DNA from 2 places in the Robertmurraya mangrovi genome. Region 2 is predicted to be linked to the other one. Evidence: riboswitches for the same ligand, from Rfam matches in the RefSeq annotation. Region 2 holds a riboswitch; the other holds the start of a gene.
The links. A riboswitch is a leader RNA that binds a small molecule or an ion and turns the genes downstream of it on or off. The one in region 2 is predicted to bind FMN.

Region 1: another riboswitch for FMN. It lies ahead of SM124_RS05340 (ECF transporter S component); the one in region 2 lies ahead of ribE (riboflavin synthase).

The regions. Positions count from the first base shown of each region.
Region 1 covers NZ_JAXOFX010000002.1:432,946-443,337, forward strand. Annotated here, with positions in the region: gene SM124_RS05305 (ATP-binding protein) at 1-538, shown strand, start outside; gene sigX (RNA polymerase sigma factor SigX) at 719-1,270, shown strand; gene SM124_RS05315 (GerMN domain-containing protein) at 1,245-2,483, shown strand; gene SM124_RS05320 (peptidoglycan DD-metalloendopeptidase family protein) at 2,804-3,769, shown strand; gene SM124_RS05325 (histidinol-phosphatase) at 3,829-4,641, shown strand; gene serA (phosphoglycerate dehydrogenase) at 4,709-6,286, opposite strand; gene SM124_RS05335 (manganese-dependent inorganic pyrophosphatase) at 6,830-7,765, opposite strand; FMN riboswitch at 8,035-8,171, shown strand; gene SM124_RS05340 (ECF transporter S component) at 8,334-8,915, shown strand; gene SM124_RS05345 (ferredoxin) at 9,009-9,257, opposite strand; gene SM124_RS05350 (YpbB family protein) at 9,683-10,392, shown strand, end outside.
Region 2 covers NZ_JAXOFX010000016.1:87,489-97,880, forward strand. Annotated here, with positions in the region: gene SM124_RS18930 (DNA ligase D) at 1-158, shown strand, start outside; gene dapF (diaminopimelate epimerase) at 210-1,187, opposite strand; gene SM124_RS18940 (EAL and HDOD domain-containing protein) at 1,299-2,543, opposite strand; gene ribH (6,7-dimethyl-8-ribityllumazine synthase) at 2,866-3,333, opposite strand; gene SM124_RS18950 (bifunctional 3,4-dihydroxy-2-butanone-4-phosphate synthase/GTP cyclohydrolase II) at 3,349-4,542, opposite strand; gene ribE (riboflavin synthase) at 4,603-5,256, opposite strand; FMN riboswitch at 5,513-5,663, opposite strand; gene SM124_RS18960 (EcsC family protein) at 5,865-6,674, shown strand; gene SM124_RS18965 (peroxiredoxin family protein) at 6,736-7,314, opposite strand; gene SM124_RS18970 (hypothetical protein) at 7,429-8,211, opposite strand; gene SM124_RS18975 (YdcF family protein) at 8,311-8,868, shown strand; gene SM124_RS18980 (GNAT family N-acetyltransferase) at 9,217-9,711, shown strand; gene SM124_RS18985 (patatin-like phospholipase family protein) at 9,762-10,392, opposite strand, start outside.

The DNA.
Region 1 (10,392 bases), on a different contig from region 2:
TTTAAGAATGGGTAGATTAGTAAATGAGCTATTAGACTTGGCTAGAATGGAAGCAGGTCATATTCAATTAACGATTGAGGAAATTGAGATTAACTCTTATCTACAAAGAATTATTCGTAAGTTTCAAGGCCTTGCCAAGGAAAAAGGCATTCATTTAACTGAAACCCTCGAGACTAAAGAGACTTATTATTACTTTGATCCTGATAGAATTGAACAAGTGCTAACGAATCTTATAGATAATGCTATTAGACATACCCCAGATGGTGGAGCGGTTACCATTATGACAAAAAGCGATGCAAAAGGATTGTTAGTATCCGTGAGTGATTCTGGTTCAGGAATTCCCGAAGAGGATTTACCATTTGTATTTGAGCGCTTTTATAAAGCGGATAAAGCTAGAACAAGGGGACGTTCTGGAACTGGACTCGGCCTTGCAATTGCTAAAAATATTATAGACAGTCACAAAGGTCATATCAGTGTACAAAGTAAATTGGAACATGGAACGACATTTTCCTTCTTTTTACCTCGAAATAACGAATAAAATAGAAAATGTTGCCGATTGTTCTTGATTCATGAGAAACATTATGGAACATGTATCTTTTTAAAGATAGTAGGAAGGGTGCTAAGTAACCCTTCCTTTTTTAATAGAAAAATAATATAGTTAAAGTGTAACTTTATAAATACATATTACGACTAATTAAATGAACGGGGAGGGGAACAGATGGACTCCGTTTTCGACGAATTATACTCAAAATACCACCATGATATATTTCAATTTCTTTTTTATATGGTTAAAAACCGGGAGCAGGCTGAAGACTTAGTTCAAGAAGTTTATATTCGTGTTTTGAAGTCTTATAAACAATTTGAGGGGAAAAGCAGTGAAAAGACTTGGTTATTTTCAATTGCAAGGAACGTAGCCATTGATTCTTTCCGTAAACAAAAGGGTTGGAAGCAAAGAATTATGGAAAAGTTCGATTGGTCTACTCAGCAAGTAAAGGATGATAATCCCATTCCTGAAGAGATTGCCCTTCGCAAGGAAGAGTACCAATTGATTTATAAGTGTTTAGACCATTGTACAGTTGATCAAAAAATGGTTGTTATTATGAGATATATTCAGGATCTATCTATAGCTGAAACAGCAGAGACTTTAGGTTGGACAGAGAGTAAAGTAAAGACTACACAGCACCGAGCACTAAAGGTGTTAAAGAAAGAAATGGCAGAAATGATGGAAAAGGAGGGGACTGATATTGAAAAAGTCAGAGTGGAGCGATAAGCAACTTGAAGAACTTCTTCGTGAAATGCCAAAAATTGAAGATCATCGCGATCCTCGTGACATTTATCAAAATGTAGCTTCTAAACTAAAGAAACGTCAACAAAGAACATGGGTTGTTCCATCCATCGCAACTGTAGCTGCAGCTGCTTTATTCCTTATCCTTTCTCCAAATCTTATGAATTGGGAACAATCTACTGATCGATCTGTGGAAAGTCTTGATCAGTCTAATTCTGCAGTTGAGATGAAGATGGTCCAAAACAATGAAGCTAAAGATTCAAACATAGAATCAATAGAAGAAGAGGAACTAAAGGATGATGCACAAGGAGTATCCATCCAAAAAGATGATACAGAATCAAACAAAAGAGTCTTAACAGTTGAGGAAATGCGAAAGACTGCAGTATATGAACAGGATGCAGAAGGAAATGAAGTGTTTACGTATGCCATTCCTGATCAGAATGCCCAGTTAGTTGTCCCTGTAAGTGTTGTTGTCCCGAAAGTGGAAGGAAAAACTAAATTCACTACCTTTGAGGAATGGATGGCAAAACTATCTGAACAAGAGTGGGGGTTAACTGATTATTATCCTTTAAACGCTTCTTTACAATATGATGATGAATCTAAGGTACTCAATATCGATGTACCAAAAGACCATCAATATGGTATAGGCAGTGCAGAACAGACATCCTTTTTGAAAATTTTAAATGATACTCTATACATGATGAATATCGAAAAAGTTTCTCTAACTACTGAGGGATCACCAGGTATTATGTTTGATAATTACGGGATGAAAGAGGAAATAACGGTACAACCAACTAGTAACCATGCCTATTATTTTTTCTATCCAAATACAGAAGAAGAGAAACCTTATCTTGTGCCTACAAATGAAACCTTTAATAGTGTAGAAGAAGCATTGCAAAAAATGAAAGAACCGATGGAGGAATTAGGGCTCACGCCTTCCATTCCAAGTGATATTAACTTTGAAGTTATCCCTTCTAAATCAAAAGATCTTTTAGTTATTCAATTAGATAGTAATTCCAAATTAACAGATGACTCATCGACTTTGTATATGATTGAAGCCATATTATTAACTGCAAAGGACTTTAATTATCAAAAAGTAAAAATAGAAAACTCTAACTTAGCTCAAATTGGAGATTTTATATTCAACGAAGAATGGAAAGTACCTGTTGCTCCAAATAAGCAAACAGTCACTGAGTAACATGGAAAAGGCCAGTTTAAATGCTGGGCTTTTTTTGTTGCTCAAAATTCATTCCTAAGTCCTATTTATTACACTAGTATTTAGAGAAATATTGTCAATAAGTAGGAAAAGTTTAAGATTTTGCATAAAAAAAATACTAAAGTCCAAATAATAACAAATGTGTTTTAACAGCAAAAAATTGCTTGAAAACCAAAGGGAATGTTTGAGTGGAAAAAGGAGGTTTAGTAGTGTTGTCGTATAGTACTTTCTTTTAATGAGTTCTAAAAAAATACATGTCTACATATCGTGAAAAAGAGAGTACAAGTACAAGGAGGAAAAGAATGCGAGACTACATAAGGTGTATTATGATTGCAAGTATGTTTGCAATATGTGTAAGTGTGTTATTTCTCGGCGGTAAGCACTCTCAAGCAGCCACGAATATAAAAGATGCGACTGACCATTGGATATGGCCGGCTGATGGTATCATTACTGATACATTCGGGACGAGACAAGGTAATCATAAAGGAATAGATATAGCGGGGGATTATGGAACCCCTATTTATACAGTAGATGACGGTGTTGTAACAAAATCTTATTATTCGTACTCTTACGGTCATGTTGTGTTCGTTAGACATAATAATCACATGGAGACCGTATATGCTCATCTAAAAAGTAGAAATGTAAAAGAGGGTCAAAAGGTTTCACAAGGTCATTTAGTAGGTGAAATGGGAAGTACTGGTGATTCATCAGGTGTTCATCTACATTTTGAAGTTCATCAATCAGAATGGACTTTGAATAAAGAAAACGCTATTAATCCTGTATTAGCACTAAATGAAGTAAAAATAGGAGAAGTAGTTACCGTTTTTAAATCGATAAAAGACTCGGATGTACTAGCAGCGAATGGAAAAATGGACACAGCTGAAGTGGAGGAACTTTTACAAAAGGGGCATGTTCATGAGGGTGTCAATCTAGGAACAGACATAGAGGCAAATGAAACAAGTAATAAAGATATTGAGGAACAAAAGGTCATACATATTGTTAAATATGGAGAATCTTTATGGACGATTGCAAAAAAGTATGAAACAACTGTAGATGACATCCTTAGTACAAACAAGATAAATGGTGAGTTAATTCAACCAAACCAAAAAATTATCATTCCCAATCAGGAACAATATGTGGTTAAATCAGGTGATACGTTAAGTTCAATTGCTGCGAAAAGTAATATGACTGTTAATCAAATAAAAACTCATAACGAACTAACAAGTGATACGATAAAACCTGAACAAGTTCTAATTTTGCAAAAATGATATTGATGCTAGTCTCCTTTAAGTGTATAATGGGAAAAAATTTAAAGGGGACTGGATTCGTGCTGACTGACTATCATAATCATTTAGAAACGGGAACGTTAACATTAGAGTATTTAACTAAGTTTACTGATATGGCTAAGCAAAAAGGAATTGAGCACTTTGGAATTTCCGAACATGCTTATCATTTTTATCAAACAGCTGATATTTTGAGTAATCCTTGGGTAGAAGAGCGCAGATACTATGATATGAGTGATTATGTTAATCTTTTTCAGGAAGCATGGAAACAGAATATTGATGTAAAGATGTCAATAGAAATGGATTACACTCCAGGTAAGCATGGTGAGATGGAGAAATTCATAAAGACATATGATTTTGATTATGTCATTGGTTCAATACATTGGGTGGATACCTTTGGAATTGACTTGGCTGAATTTAAACACGAATGGGACCGGAGAGATTTATTCGACACGTATAGGAAGTATTTTGATCAAGTGGTTACTTTAGCACAATCCAATCTATTTGATATTGTAGGGCATTTAGATTTAGTGAAAATCTTTAAATATGTTCCCGAGGACGAAGAATTCCTATTAGAGCAATATGAACGTGCAACCGATGCTCTTGCAAATTCTAAAACATGTGTTGAAATTAGTACAGCAGGATTAAGAAAGCCAGTTGGACAACTGTATCCTGACAAAAGACTTCTTCAAAAGTGCTTTGATAAGAAAATACCGATAGTCTTGTCTTCTGATGCGCATTTTCCAGAACATGTTGGAGCAGACTTTGACCAAGCCATTGCACTCGCAAAAGAAGTAGGATATGAAAAGATCATGACTTTCTCCAAAGGGAAGAGAACGGAATATACAATAGGTTAGTAGTTTTGTAATAAGTAAAGTCGTAGGGATGCCTACGACTTTTGTGTTTATATTAGCTTGTTTTGTACTAATTAATACGAATACGGTTGAGTGAAACAATGTCATCAAGACTTGTTAACGATGTTAGAGATTCATCATCCAACGGTTTATCAAAAGATAACACCATGATTGCTTCTCCCCCAACTTGTTTTCTTCCTACTTGCATCGTTGCAATATTTACTTCATTATCTCCCAGTATTTTACCTACACGACCAATGACTCCTGGTCGGTCCATATGTTGAATGTACAGTAAATTTCCCTCAGGATGAAAATCAATGTTAAAGTCATTTAAATACACAATTCTAGGGCCGTAATGATCAATGTATGTTCCTCTTATTGAATAATGTTGTTTTTCACCTTTTGCTGTAACCGAAATTGCATTGGCATATCCAAAGGAATTAGTAGAAATTTTCTCTCCTATTGTAATTCCACGTTCTTTTGCTGTCAGGAGTGCATTTACTTCATTTACGTGTACATCGATTCGGTTCTTAAAGAATCCTGCTAAAAGTGCTTTCGTTAAATAGGACGTTTCCAAATCGGATACGGTGCCAGAATAGGTTATCGATAATTCATCAATGCCTTCTTTTATGCACTGAGACAGTATTAATCCTATTTTTGTTGATAAGTGATGAAACGGGCGAATTTTTTCAAAAATGTCTCTAGACATAGCTGGGAGGTTAATAGAGTTAGACACTGGTTTATCTTCAAAATACGTTCTTACTTCCTTAGCAACCTGTGTTGCCACATTTAATTGAGCCTCTTTTGTTGAGGCTCCTAAATGTGGAGTAACGATAACATTATCAAATTTAAATAACTGATGTTCTCCAGGAGGTTCGGTTACAAAGACATCGATAGCGGCTCCTGCAACGTGACCATTTCCTAGGAACTTAGCAAGTGCATCTTCATCAATAATCCCACCACGTGCACAGTTTAAAAAGTATACACCTTTCTTTGTTTTAGCTAGTGTATCTTCATTAATTAGACCTTTAGTTTGAGGTGTGAGAGGAGTATGAACCGTAATGATATCAGCTAGTTCCAAGACTTCATCTAATGAGCTTGATTCTACACCAAGTTTGTTTGCTCTTTCTTTCGTTAAGAAAGGATCGTACACATGGACAGACATACCAAAGACTTTAGCTCTTTTAGCTAACTCTGAACCGATTCTGCCCATTCCTAGAATTCCTAACATTTTTCCATATAGTTCGGTACCGATAAAGTCATTTCGACGCCATTCTAAGTTTTTTACAGATTGGTGAGCTTGAGGGATGTTTCTCATTAAAGAAGCCATCATGGCAAAGGTGTGTTCTGCAGTTGAAATAGTATTTCCATCAGGGGCATTTACAACAATAATGCCACGTTTAGTTGCAGCTGTAACATCAATGTTATCAACCCCAACACCGGCACGAGCAATGATTTTTAATTGAGGCATTTTTTCTAAGAGGTCATTTGTTACTTGTGTGGCACTTCTGACTAGCAGGGCATCGACTTTATCTAATTCCACATCCGGATCTGTTACTTTTTTGATAATTAATTGGCCATTTTTAAAGTCTAAGAGTGGTTGTAATCCGTCTTCGCTAATAGCATCAGCTACTAATATTTGATACATAAAGAACCCCCTGTAAATATGTATTGTAATTTTCTGATTATTTTACAAGACGAATATTTAATTGTCAATTGGTGAAAATGTTCATGTTTAAAATGAAAACGCTTTAAAATGTAAAAGGATGCGTTTTATTTATTATTAAGTTTTATTTTTGCGATTAGGAGCTTAGAACATGAGTAAATAAATTGCTTAAATTAATTTGGTTAACATATGTTGCCCGTTAATTTCCGCTCCAGGCACTTGCTTTCCGCAGGGAAGAATTAAAGAAAAAATCCAAAACCCGATTTTTTCAAAGAGCAAATTCTTCCTCGGGAGGGATGGGAGCCTCCTCGGCGTGCCGCCATGCGTGAGTCTCCCATTCCCTCTATCCCTGCAGGAGTCAAGTGCCCTCCGCTCCAATCAACTCAGTGATTTTAAGCTAAAATACCTTTGCTTACAATGATTCAATATCATTAATGTTCGGATATTATAAAAAGATTTATTTTCTAACACCTACCAAACAATCAAAAAAACACGCAGATTATAAATTCTGCGTGCTGTTAATGGTTATCCTCTTGCATTAAATACATCTGTTAAAATAGGTACGATTTGTTTCTTACGTGAGACTACACCTTTTAATAAAGCTTTGTTGTTTTCAAGTGTAACGTTGTATGCTTTCTCAACAGCATCTGTCGCTTGACCTAAAGCTAATGCTGTGGAGTCATTGTTAAGAATATCGGTTACTACTAATAAGAATAAATCTAAGTTTTTATTTTCGATATTTTGGTTCAGTGCTGCTTCTAGTTCGTCTTGTTTTGATAGAACATCTTGTACATCAACCGCGTTTACTTGAGCAATTTCTACCTTGGAATTACCCATTTGGAATTCTTTCGCATCAAGTGAAATTAGTTGCTCGACTGTTTTATCACTTAAGTCCGCACCAGCTTTTAGCATTTCTAAGCCGTATTGTTCAGCATTAACGCCCGCGATTTCCGCTAGTTCTTTAGCTGCATCCACATCTTCCTGTGTGCAGGTTGGAGATTTAAATAATAAAGAGTCAGAGATAATAGCTGAAAGCATTAGTCCAGCAACTTCTTTACGAATTTCTACTCCATTTTCTTTGTACATTTTCTTTAAAATCGTTGCAGTACAACCAACAGGCTCCGCGCGATAATATAGAGGGTCACTAGTTTCAAAATTTGCAATTCTGTGATGATCAATTACTTCAAGTACACGAACTTGATCAATATCATTTGCACTTTGTTGACGCTCATTATGATCCACTAAGATAACTTGATTTACTTCGCTCGCTACTGCTTCAACTAAACGAGGCTGTTTAACTTTAAATGTTTCAAGTGCATAATTTGTTTCACCGTTAATCTCCCCTAGGCGAATAGGTTCAACGTTCATTCCTAGTTCTTTCTTTAATTCAGCGTAAGCGATTGCTGAACAAATAGAGTCAGTATCTGGGTTCTTATGTCCAAAAATAAGTACTTTTTCCATGTTGATCTCCTTTTAAATGGATTTTGTTAATATGTAAAATTTGTGACTGCTGCTAACTTAAATAGCCTAATGAAAACTTGATTAATAATCAGAAGTTCCACCTAATAATTTAACATAAAATTAAGAAGAACCGCAAAAGAAATTATGCTACCTAAGCCGGTTTAGTTTGTTCCAAATTGATCATATTAGTCAATCAAGAATAGTAACTAAACAAACTTATTTCCAAATGAGAATTTGTGCGCTATAATAAAAACGTTAATTAAATATTGGTCTATCTTCGGGGCAGGGTGAAATTCCCGACCGGCGGTGATGAGATATTTTCTCTAAGCCCGCGAGCCTTTTGTTTTGGGCAGGATTTGGTGCGATTCCAAAGCCGACAGTAAAGTCTGGATGGGAGAGGATGGAGGTTCTGCAAACGTTCAAAAAATGTAAGTTTGAACGTTTATTAAGCATACCTTTTTATCTAATCCCTCAAGTGGCAGCTTGAGGGTTTTTGTATAGACTGGTATGTTAAAATTGCTGAACTTTTCTTCTTTAAGCGAGATGGCCTAAAAGGAGAGAGGAAGAAATGAAAAAACTTAATGTTAAAGCTTTAGTTTCAATTGGAATGTTGAGTAGTTTGTCTTACATCTTGATGTTATTGAATTTTCCACTGCCGCCATTTCCACAATTTTTAATGATCGATTTCAGTGATGTACCTGCATTAATTGCCGCCATCATCTTTGGTCCAGTTGCAGGAATACTAGTAGAGTTATTGAAAAACATACTAGATTACTTTATGACAGGTAGTGCGACAGGAGTTCCGGTGGGGCATTTTGCAAACTTCATAGCAGGCATACTATTTGTACTTCCGACTTACTATGTGTACCAAAAGCTTAAAACTACTAAAGGCATGACAATTGCTTTAGTAGTAGGCTCAGTGACAATGGCTGTATTAATGAGTGTATTAAATTATTTTGTCATTTTACCTGCCTATACATTCTTTTTGAATATGCCAGCAATGTCGGGAGCTGAAACTCGTACACTAATCGTAACGGGTATACTACCATTTAATTTAATTAAAGGTGCTTTTATTGCTGTTATCTTTATGCTGTTATTTACTAGAATGAATACATGGATTATGAAGCAAAGTACGTATAAAAGTGCTTAATAAATATAAGTTAACAACAGCAACGATGGAAACGTTGCTGTTGTTTATTTTGTGACAAAAAAAATCCCCTACTAGGGGATTTTTTATTGAATACTATTCAAATTTTAATGCATCGCCATCAAAAGATTCGTCTGCAACTTTAATTGAATCAGTTGGACAGCCTTCGAATGCATCCATCATATCGTCGATTAATACATCAGGAATTTCTACAATCCCTTGGTTGTCGTCAAGAGTAACGAACGCAATGCCTTCATCATCATAATCATAAATATCTGGTGCAGCTGCTCCACAAGCGCCACATGCGATACAAGTTTCTTTGTCTACAATTGTGTATTTTGCCATGAAAAAAAACCTCCCAATGAATTAAAACATTTTTCTCTTAATAGTGTATTCCATTTTAATTTAAATGGAAACGCATTCCTCATCTTTTATTGTAAAGGTGAATGAATAACTTTTCAATAGAAAAAGCATTGAGAATGCTTATCATATAAGGGTTTAGACAACTTTTAGCCTTAAAATAAGGACAGGATGTTTAAAAAAATGTTTTTATTATGTGAAAAATGAATCCTGAACTAAACACACTAGGAAGTTAAAGAAGAATTTACTTCAACTTAATTATTCTATTCGTGATAAAATAGAATTATGTTTAAAGTGAGAAATTTGCATATTAATCACTAACCAGGAGTTAAAATATTTTCTTACAATATTATTACCATGGTTATATTGATTATTTAGTCACAAAAAAATATTATTCCTAAGGTGATTGAATGAACCTTCTATTTATAGAAAAAGTTATCCTATTCTGTTTATATAAAATAGACGGTGAGAGGACCATTTATTCTATATACCACCTGTTAAAAGGCAAGAAGTCTTCCCAAACTTTACAGGATGCCCATCTTTTTCAGCTGTTACCTTATTTTGGTTCCTACCATCAGATAACACGTGAACAGTTAGAATCTATTATTAAAACCTTGCTGAATCAAGGACACATTATGAAAAAACAAGATTCACATGTTTTAGTAACTGAAAAAGGTTTAGAAATTGTAAAACCCTTTTGTAATCAATACCCAATATTAAAATATTTAAACGGCTGGACCTTTCAGTATACAGAAATATTTTGGAGAAGGCTTTCCTTGTTGGTACAAGTTGCATCCAACCTTCAACATGGGGAAACAAGGTATTTGCCGATTCAAAAAGATAGAGAAGTTCAAATTTGGCTTAAGAAATTCTTACTTACTATTCCAGTTAATCGTAGTGAGTTAAGCGAAGTCCTTTTAAAAGAATTAATTGGCTGTTTTGAAAATGAACCTGATTTAGACCCTTCATCTGTCGTTATTAGATTAACAGGTTACAACACAATAGGGTTAACTGATCAACAAGCTGCAGGGGTGTTAAATATAGAGAATAGCTTTTATCATTATAATTTTATTAGTTTATTACATTATATGATTAGCGTCATTTCCACGAATCCTGAATG
Region 2 (10,392 bases):
AAGAGGTAAATGATCAATTAAAAATGGAGCATTTTCAAGTAACGAACATGTTGAGAAGGATTAAAACACATGGGGATCCTTTCCGAACATTTTTCCAAGCGAAAGACGAACAAAAATTTCAACCCGTGTTAGACTTTTTGAAAAATGGCGGATTATAACTTAAGCAAAAAAACAACCAGTGTTTTCATTAAAACACTGGTTGTATCTTGTCAATTGTTTAAAAATTGCCCGATATGCTGCTGAAGTTTTTGATACTGTTCGCCTTCAGACGTAAATTCTTCTTTACTACCGCAATTGAAAGATGTAGGGTTGCTTACATCCACTTCTACCACTGTTTTATATACATAGGTAGCATTGCCAATTAAGTCAATAGTATAAGTCTCATCATTCTTATGAACAACACATCGAACTTTTCCACCTGGATTATATACATCAACTGACTGCTCTAATTCATTTAGTCCCTGTAAACAAGTGACTAATGTTGATGCGGACATAGCAGTTCCACAAGCATTTGTGAATCCGACCCCTCTTTCATATGTTCGAACAAAGATATGACCTTTTTGGATTGGCTTTACAAAGCTTACATTTACACCGTCTGGAAAAAGTGGGTTGGCACCATTTACGTAAGTACTGATTTTTTCCTGAACGTTTGATTGAAGCGTTTGTTCATCAACAATCGTTACAATATGTGGGTTAGGTACAGCAAGTGCAGTAAATGTTAAATCATTTGAAAGCTCAGGAATTTTTCCATCCACTAATACTTCTTTTTCCAAGTTAAGAGGTAATGCTTTTAAGTCAAATAACACAGGTGATATTTCGACTAAATATGTTGGGATTTCAGGATAAATATCCTCTTCTTTTTTTACTAGTAAGTCAGCTTTCATCGTTTCGATTAGAGCCGTTTCCTTATTTATTAGCTCACAAACGTATCTCGCTACACATCTTAATCCATTTCCACACATTGATGCTTCTGAACCATCAGCATTAAATACTCGCATACGGCCATCTGCTTTCTCACTTTTCATTACAAATAAAATACCATCTGCCCCAAGTTCCGTTTGCCTGTTACAAAGGGCCTTTGCAAGCTCAGCTCTCTTTTCCTCGGTAAAGATATAGTTATGAGACATTTCATCTATGATTAAAAAGTCGTTTCCAGATCCATGGCATTTTAAAACCTCAATATTCACGTGATTACCTCCAAATTAGACTCGGTCTATTATTAAAAGTGTGCCATATTTCTTTTTAATCTTCAATTCTTAATTACGAAAAAAAGAAAAACCCACCAATCATGGTAGGTTCTAATTGATTGAAAATTCAGTTGTAACTAATTCACTTGACCAATTTAGGGATTCTGCATAGATTTTAAACAAATCTTTCTCCTCAATATTCAACACTTTGCACTTTTCACTAATGACATTCCAGTTTGCTGTTTCTACGGCTATTACTAAATCAAGAACATCCTTTAATGAATTTTGATTCCCTTTTAAAGCATCGGTAATCTCATCACGAAGAGGTAGGTCCTTTAAAATTTTATCCATCGGCACACCCATTATCGAGTCCATAAGTGAAAACATGCCTGTCATAAAATAACCCGATGCAGGTGCCTTGTTAAATCTTAAACGCTCTATTGATTCACAAAGCTTAGCTCTTGTTAAACAGAGCTTAATCATTTCTTGTGCTCCTTCATGTTTGTTCGTTGATTTTTCACGAACAGCTAATACATAAATCCATTTCTGAATTTCAATTAGACCTAGAAGGACGACAGCTTGTCTAATTGAATCAATCTTAAATTTCGGTCGAAAGGCAGGTGAGTTAATCAATTTTAACAGTTTATATGATAAGGAAAGGTCTCTTTCAATTAATTCTGTAATTGTATCAATACATGGCTCGGTTGTAGATAATTTTTGAATTAACTCATAATAAGATAAAAAATAAGTAGGAATATCATGGGTTGACACAATGGTTGGTCTAGCAAAGAAGTAGCCTTGGAAATAGTGATACCCTCTTGATTTAGCTTCCTCAAATTCTTCTCTCGTTTCAACCTTTTCAGCGACCATTTTTAAATTCAACTGCTTAGCGAAAATTTCGACCTTCTCTCTCATTCCTCTTGTGGTAGCCATAAAATCAACTTTAATAATGTTGGCATATTTCAACAATTGGAGAGAATAAGGATTTTCGTCATTAAAGACAAAGTCGTCCAGGGCAATTTGATAACCTAATTTCTTTAATTCTATACATATATTAATTATTTCTTGGCTAGGTTCAACGGTCTCTAGAATCTCCACTATTACTTCACGTGGTCTAAAATATGTAGGTAACCGTAATTTCAGGAGATTTTCTGTAAAGTTGATAAAGCAAGGTTTTCCGTCTGAAAGTTCATCTATCCCAATATTTAAAAAACTATTAATGATTACATCGGCTGTTGCTTGATCTCCATTGATATTAGGGAAGACATTCTCCTCATTACTTCTGTAGAGAAGCTCGTAGGCAAAAACTTCCTCACCTCTATTAAAAATTGGTTGCCTTGCTACAAACACTTCCATAGTCAAACCCCCGAAAAAATCTCTATCTATTTTACCTAATTTAATCTCTTATTAGAACAAATGTACCTTATACCCAAGTTCCACTATCTAGCAATATTTCAATTATTTACATATATCTTAGACAATCAATATTAATAATACTGTCGAAATTTGTACAAAATGTGAATTTTTTTAGTGAATTTTGATAATTTAACTCTAACATAGAATACTTTAAAATCTACAGGATATCCTTTTAAACAGCAAGAATATTTTTATTATTATTAAAATTTAAAATTCAAATATAAAACAAGAGAACTATTAAAGTCCTCTTGTCATATCAAACTTATCCTAATTGTCTATAAAGGTTACCCATTTCGATTGCTCCTACAGCAGCTTCCCAACCTTTGTTTCCAGCTTTTGTTCCTGCTCTTTCAATCGCTTGTTCAATGGAATCTGTCGTTAGTACACCAAAGATAACTGGAACACCTGTCTGCATGGCCGTACCCGCAACACCTTTTGCTACTTCATTACTAACAAAATCAAAGTGAGGAGTAGCTCCACGAATAACGGTACCCAGTGTAATGACTGCATCATACTCTCCTTTTTCCGCTAATTTTTTAGCAGCTAAAGGAATTTCAAACGCACCAGGTACCCACATTACTGTTACATCTTCATCATTTACACCATGACGCTTTAAAGCATCTTCTGCCCCACTTAATAATTTACTAGTAATAAATTCGTTAAAACGAGCCACAACGATAGCAACTTTTAAACCTGTACCTACTAAATGACCTTCAATAATTTTTTTCATGATTCATTCCTCCAATTAAAATTTTAGTAAATGTCCTAATTTGGACTGTTTTGTTTTTAAGTACTTTTCATTTTCTTCTTTAGATGGTAGCTGCAATGGAACACGTTCAACTACTTCTAATCCATATCCGCCTAAACCAGCAATTTTTCTTGGGTTATTTGTTAAAAGCCTCATTTTTTTAACACCTAAATTACGTAAGATTTGGGCTCCAACCCCATAGTCCCTCAGATCATCTTTAAATCCGAGCTTGTGGTTTGCTTCTACTGTATCGTAACCTTCTTCTTGTAGTTTATAAGCTTTTAATTTATTGATTAAACCAATTCCTCTTCCCTCTTGTCTCATGTAAAGAAGAATTCCTTTCCCTTCCCGTTCAATTTGGGACAAAGCCGCTTCTAACTGTGGACCACAGTCACAACGATTGGAGCCAAATACATCACCCGTTAGACATTCAGAATGAACTCTTAATAAAACAGGTTCATCTTCATGTATTTCCCCTTTAACTAAAGCGACATGGTCTTTACCCGTTAAAGTATCAGTAAAACCAACCGCTTTAAAGCTACCAAACTCAGTTGGTAAGTCGATCTCTACTTCTCTTTTAACTAGTGAATCATGTTCTAATCGATATTCGATTAAATCTTTGATTGTGATGATTTTCAAATCAAATTTGCTTGCTACTTCCAGTAAATCTGGAACCCTTGCCATGGTTCCATCGTCTTTCATGATTTCACAGATGATTCCTGCTGGTTTTGCCCCTGCAAGCCTTGCTAAATCAACTGCTGCTTCTGTATGACCAGCTCTCCTTAATACCCCACCGTCTTTAGCGACTAATGGAAAAATATGTCCAGGTCTAGCAAAATCAGAAGGTTTAGCAGCATCGTTTAATAGTTTTTCTATCGTATAGGACCTTTCAAAAGCACTGATTCCTGTTGTTGTTTCCACATGGTCAATACTTACAGTAAAAGCTGTACTATGACTATCTGTATTCACATCAACCATTGGTTTAAGATCTAATCTTTGGGCTAATGGTTCCGTGATAGGTACACAAATCAACCCTCTACCTTCTTTAGCCATAAAGTTAATCGTTTCAGGAGTGACAAATTCTGCAACCGAAACGAAGTCCCCTTCATTTTCACGATCCTCATCATCACACACAATAATGACTTTCCCTGCTTTTAAGTCTTCAAGTGCTTCATCAATAGAATGGAACATAGGATTTTCTCCCTTCCTGTTATACTCACATGTGTTAAATGAATACTCTTTGACAACCTACTACATAAAACCGTTTTCTCTTAAAAAATCGCCCGTTACACCTTTTTTAGGCTGATTACTTGTATCTCCTTTAATAAAAAAGCGATGCAAATATTTGGCTATCATATCAAACTCAATATTTACGATATCCCCAGCTTTTTTCATTCCTAGAACCGTTTCTTGTGCTGTATGGGGGATAATACTAACCGTTACATGATTATCCTCTAACCCAAAAATGGTTAACGAAGTCCCATCAATAGCGATGGATCCTTTTAAAAGGGTCCAATGCTCGAAGTTTTCCGGTACAGCTATTTCAATATAAATAGCGTTTTCCTTAGGTGTTTTCTTTACAATCTGACCTACCCCATCGACATGACCAGTTACAAAGTGTCCACCAAACCTTCCATTTGCAGCCATGGCTCGTTCTAAATTGACAAGAGAGCCTTCCTTTAAAGAAGAAAGTGAAGTACTTTTAAACGTTTCAGGCATAACGTCAACTTCAAATAGCTTGTCTGTGAAATCTGTAACCGTTAAACAAACACCATTTATAGCGATGCTGTCCCCTAGATTTACATCTTTTAATATTTTTTGTCCTTGGATTGTGAGCTTTAACGTATTCCCTTGTTTATTGATTTTCTTCATGACGCCCAATTCTTCAATAATTCCTGTAAACATAATTGCTCCCTCCTTTGAAGGATAGTTTTTCAAAATAAGTTAGTGGGATATCCCACCTTGGAGTCTTTAGTGGTAGATAGAAGTGTTTAACTTAGTAAAGTTAAATATAAAAATAGGCTATGTACTAGTATCATGCCAGAACAATCCTACAATCTTATATTTGAATACAAAAACCCCCGTATATGTGTATACACGGGGGCATTAGGTTAGGCATAGTTAAATAAGCGTAAAAAAATAATATTTTTTACACTATACAAATCTCCTTCTCCCATCCAGACTTTTACTGTCGGCTTTGGAATTTCACCAAATCCACCGCTTTCACATATATGAAACCGGGTCACGGACTAAGAGGCATTTCTAGCCTCATCACCGCCGGTTGGGATTTGCACCCGACCCCGAAGGCGACTATAAAAAATATAGTCTTTTCATTTATTAAGTTGTTTGTACGAATCATACACTATTTAATACTATTCTGCAATTATAACTATCTGAATAGTCTCATTTCCCCTCATGACTTATACAACATTTAATTAAGTTTTAGTTTTCTTGTAACTTTTGAGAAACTATTTCGTATAAATTCTTAGTAACAATAAAGGAGCGGATCTTCTGTGGGCGAAAGTAAAGAGAACTTATTAATTGAACTTAGAAAAAGTGAGGACTGGGAAAAAGAACAAAATGATCTATGGTTTTGGGAAAAAATTGGTCGCCTTCCTTTTAAACTGTTGGACAAGTGGACCCCAGCATTTTTTCAAAAGAAGATTGGTTTATTATTGGATGAGCTTGGTCAGTATCTACAAACAGGCGGGAGCTACTTAAGTTCCATTTCCTCAATCAAAACTTACTTTCCTAATCTTCAAATACAAACTTTTGATGAGGTAAAAAAACTATCCATCCTGGAAATGGACTCAGCAGTTGAAAAACTGACCGTTAATAGAAAGAGATTAGCGACCTTACAAGGGGCGAGTACAGGGATTGGCGGAATATTTACGTTAACCATTGATATACCTTTACTCTTAGGTATGCAACTAAAAACCATTCAAGATATTGCCATGTGCTACGGCTATAACCCAAAGGATATGAAAGAGCGACTGTTTATTGTGAAATGTCTACAATTTACTTCCTCAGATATTGTTGGTAAGAAAGCTATATTACAGCAACTATCATTGTTTGACCAACCCGATAATACAGTAGAAAGAGAGGTCGTATCGGAGCTCCAAGGTTGGCGTGAAGTAGTATATACCTATAGAGACCAATTAGGGTGGAAAAAGCTTTTTCAAATGATTCCAATAGCGGGTCTTATTTTTGGAGCTTTTATCAATCGTTCGGCTGTAGGCGATATATCTGAAACAGCTATGATGCTTTATCGTAAGCGTAGGATCCTTGAAAAGCTACAAATAGAACCTGCAACCACAGAGTAGATGACAAAAGAAAGCCTCATAACAACATCTTTGAAAAAAAGTTGTTATGAGGCTGTATTATTTATGGTAACTTATTCATTTCCCTATTCATATGTTCCTTACTGATTGCTCCAAGTACCTTACTTCGAATAACACCGTCCGTGTCAATAAAGTAACTTGTAGGGTAAGTTAGAACATTATAATCTGAAGTTGCTCTTCCCTTTTCATCTAACAAAATAGGAAAAGTTAATTTTTTTGATTCAACAAATTCTTTCACCACTTTAAGTCCTTTTGACTCTGTATTAGTTAAATTTACGGCTAGAACAACAAAGTCTTCACTTGATTGATTTTCATACATTTCTTGCATATCGGGCATTTCTGCTTTACAAGGAGGGCACCAACTCGCCCAAAAGTTCAATAGAATCTTTTTTCCTTTATAATCTTCTAAGGAGACTACGTTACCTTCTAAAGTGGTTAAGGAAATCTCCGGAGCACGATGATTCACTTCTATTCCTATAGGTAATGAAGCTGGGTCCTCTATTTTTTCATATTGATTTATTTGTTCAACTTGCTTAATCATGCCCTTTTCCTTTAATACCGTCTTATCAATGATTGCTAAAATAAAAATAAGAATAGCGGCACCTATTAAAAAATTTTTCATATTTAACTACCTTTTCGTAAAAAATTGCCAATCAAAAAAACATCCTTAATCAGCTTTTTTTATCATACTATATGAGCGAACTTAAAACCATTTTTCTGTTCAACTTCAGTTCTATTAATGATTGCTATACCGAAAGCATTTAGTTATGAGGGCCAGGAAAGCCAAACGCTCCTCTTTAGATTGATGTTTTTTAAAAGACAATACAGGTACATTCGGATCATTTGAAAATTTGTTCCACTCTCTCGGTAGCCATCCCTTTCTAACACGACACATTACAGACTGTTCCTTTGAAAGGAACTTTACATCGGTAAATAAAGGACTGGCAAGTTGGTGGACTATGAATGTATGTGTGGGACTGACATACGATATTGCCTCTTTACCGTTTAAATCCAGCCATCCTATCATTTCCTTATTATCATTTAATATATCAATCTTATACTTTTTAATGTTAATGATAGCTACTAAACGCTCTCCTTCAAAAAAACCATAGCTGATTGGAATGAGCTTATCAAGAAAGTAAGGGAGGAACCAACGATATTTTTTACTATTTAAATCCTTTATTTCTCCTACTTGTACCCCGTCAGGATTATAGATAAGAAGATGGAGTGATGGTGAAGGTACAAAGGTGATTGGAAAATGTACGCCTTCAAACAAAGTTTCAGAATGATGATTAACTAGAACTTTTTTTTCTAAATCTAAGTATCTCTCTTTATTTAATTGAAAGCTATGAAAACAAATCAGACTGTAAAGTAAAAAAGGTACAGTTAAAATAACAATTTCTCTATTTGGGATAAATATGGATGTTACAATAATAAATAGTACCGGTAAATATATGGAGACTAGACTAGCATTTAGAGATATGTTTGCAGCTTGTCGATAATATTGTTGAATGTTCATAAGTGATCTCCCTTATTACAAATAGAATCTTTAATCAATTCTATTAACTTTTGGTTTTGAAAATGATTCTACAATTCTAATTCATTTGAGGTGAAACTTTTGAAAAAATATCTTTTGCTCATTCTATTCCTGTCCCCTATCATTATGATTTCAATCTTTCATTATCAGATAAAGAAAACAGCAAAAACAACTCCCCCTAGTGATGTCCCTTATATAATCGTGTTAGGAGCGAAAGTAAATGGAGAGGTTATGTCTTTAAGCTTGCTTAATCGTGCGAATAAAGCACTAGAATATTTGAATGAAAATCCTAATACAAAGGTCATTACAACCGGAGGTCAAGGTCCAGGAGAGGACATTACTGAATCAAGTGCGTTAAAGGCGTTTTTTATTGAAAACGGGATAGATGAGACTCGAATTCTAGAAGAGGATCTTTCTACTTCCACTTATGAAAATTTACGCTTTACAAAAAATTTATATGACGTTCATGAGGCTGTTATTGTTAGTAACGACTTTCACCTTTACCGATCGATTGAATTAGCAAGAAAAGTGGGAATTAAAGGGCATCCATTAGCCGCTGAAACTCCAGCCATAGTTAGAGTTAATCTATATCTGAGAGAGTATGCAGCGATTCTAAAAATGAAAATTGTAGGAACATAAAACATTTGCTATGAATTTGGCGAATGTTTTTTTTGAAACTTTATTTTCGCAAATCCCTTTTTTATCACTTTCTTCAAACTAATCTCCCACTTAGGTGGACCAAATACATATCTATTAGAAAAATATTGTACGCACTCTTCTAAAATAATTAGAAACAGAAAAGGAGATGCAACAACTAGTATCCAAAACCACATACTAACCCTCCTGACATTACAAGCTTTATACTTCTACTACTATATTCAAAAAAAGATAGTTTAGACTTACAATCTAGTTTTATTAATAGTTCTTGTCATTCCTCTACTCTTAAAATAGTATATGGTAATAAACGGTATAAAAGGGGTATGGACGATGTTGATTAGAGAGATTCAATTATCAGATGCAGAGGCATTTCTACATTTATTAAAGCAGGTAGATGATTCTGGTTATATGTTATTTGCCCCAGGTGAAAGGGATTCAAACGTGGAAACCGAACGTAAAAAGATAGAGCATTTCTTAAAGGAATCAAACTCTACCATCTTTGTTGCTGATACCGGGAACGAATTGGTCGGCTACCTAATGGCTAAAGGAAATCACTTAATAAGAGCCAAACACAGTGCCTACTTAGTAGTTGGAGTCCATGTGAACTATAGAGGACAAGGAATTGGTAAGGAATTATTTGAAGAATTATTTATTTGGGCTAGGAGACTTCAGTTAAAAAGATTAGAATTAACTGCCATTCAAGACAACAAAAATGCAGTCAAGCTGTATCAAAAAATGGGCTTTATTATTGAAGGTGAGAAACATGGTTCTCTTCTGATTGACGGGGAAGCTGTTGATGAATATTTTATGTATAAGTGGCTATAGTAGAATTTAAAAATTGAACCGGTCGACCGGTTCAATTTTTTGTTAGTACATTACCAATTCATGATTTTATCTAACATTTGGTTAGCATCATGGTAACCCTGTTCATAAAGACGTTCTAGTTTCAACGGGTCTCTTTCAAGTCTACCAACTTCCACTGGCTGTTTTGGTCTTATAATTATAATGTTTCCCTTTGTCTCTTCCTCTTCAAGGTAATGTAATGTTTCATTATACATTTTATATCGATTCATCAGTGCTTTTTGAAGTCCAGGGTATTTTGGGTATTTTCTTTTAACCAGGAAATGAAACTTTGATGGACTCTTTAAATAGCCTGAATTTCTAGTTAACACTACCACATTCTTTTTTAACCCATCTAGTTGTGCCTTCTTGATAGGTATAGAATCACTGATGCCCCCATCTAGCAAAATCTTATTATCGAAATGAATCTCTGGTGCCATAAAAGGTAAAGAACTTGATGCCTTTAAGATGGTTAGCATTTCTTCTCCATAGTCATTCTTCCCGTGATACACGGGTTCCCCAGTCACGCAATCCGTTGTTACAATGACAAACTCAGATGGATTCTTGTAGAACTCCTCATAGTCATATGGAACAAGTTTGTGGGGAAGCTCATCAAAAATAAAGTCCATACCAAAGAGCTGCCTATTCTTCCAAAAGTTCCTCCAA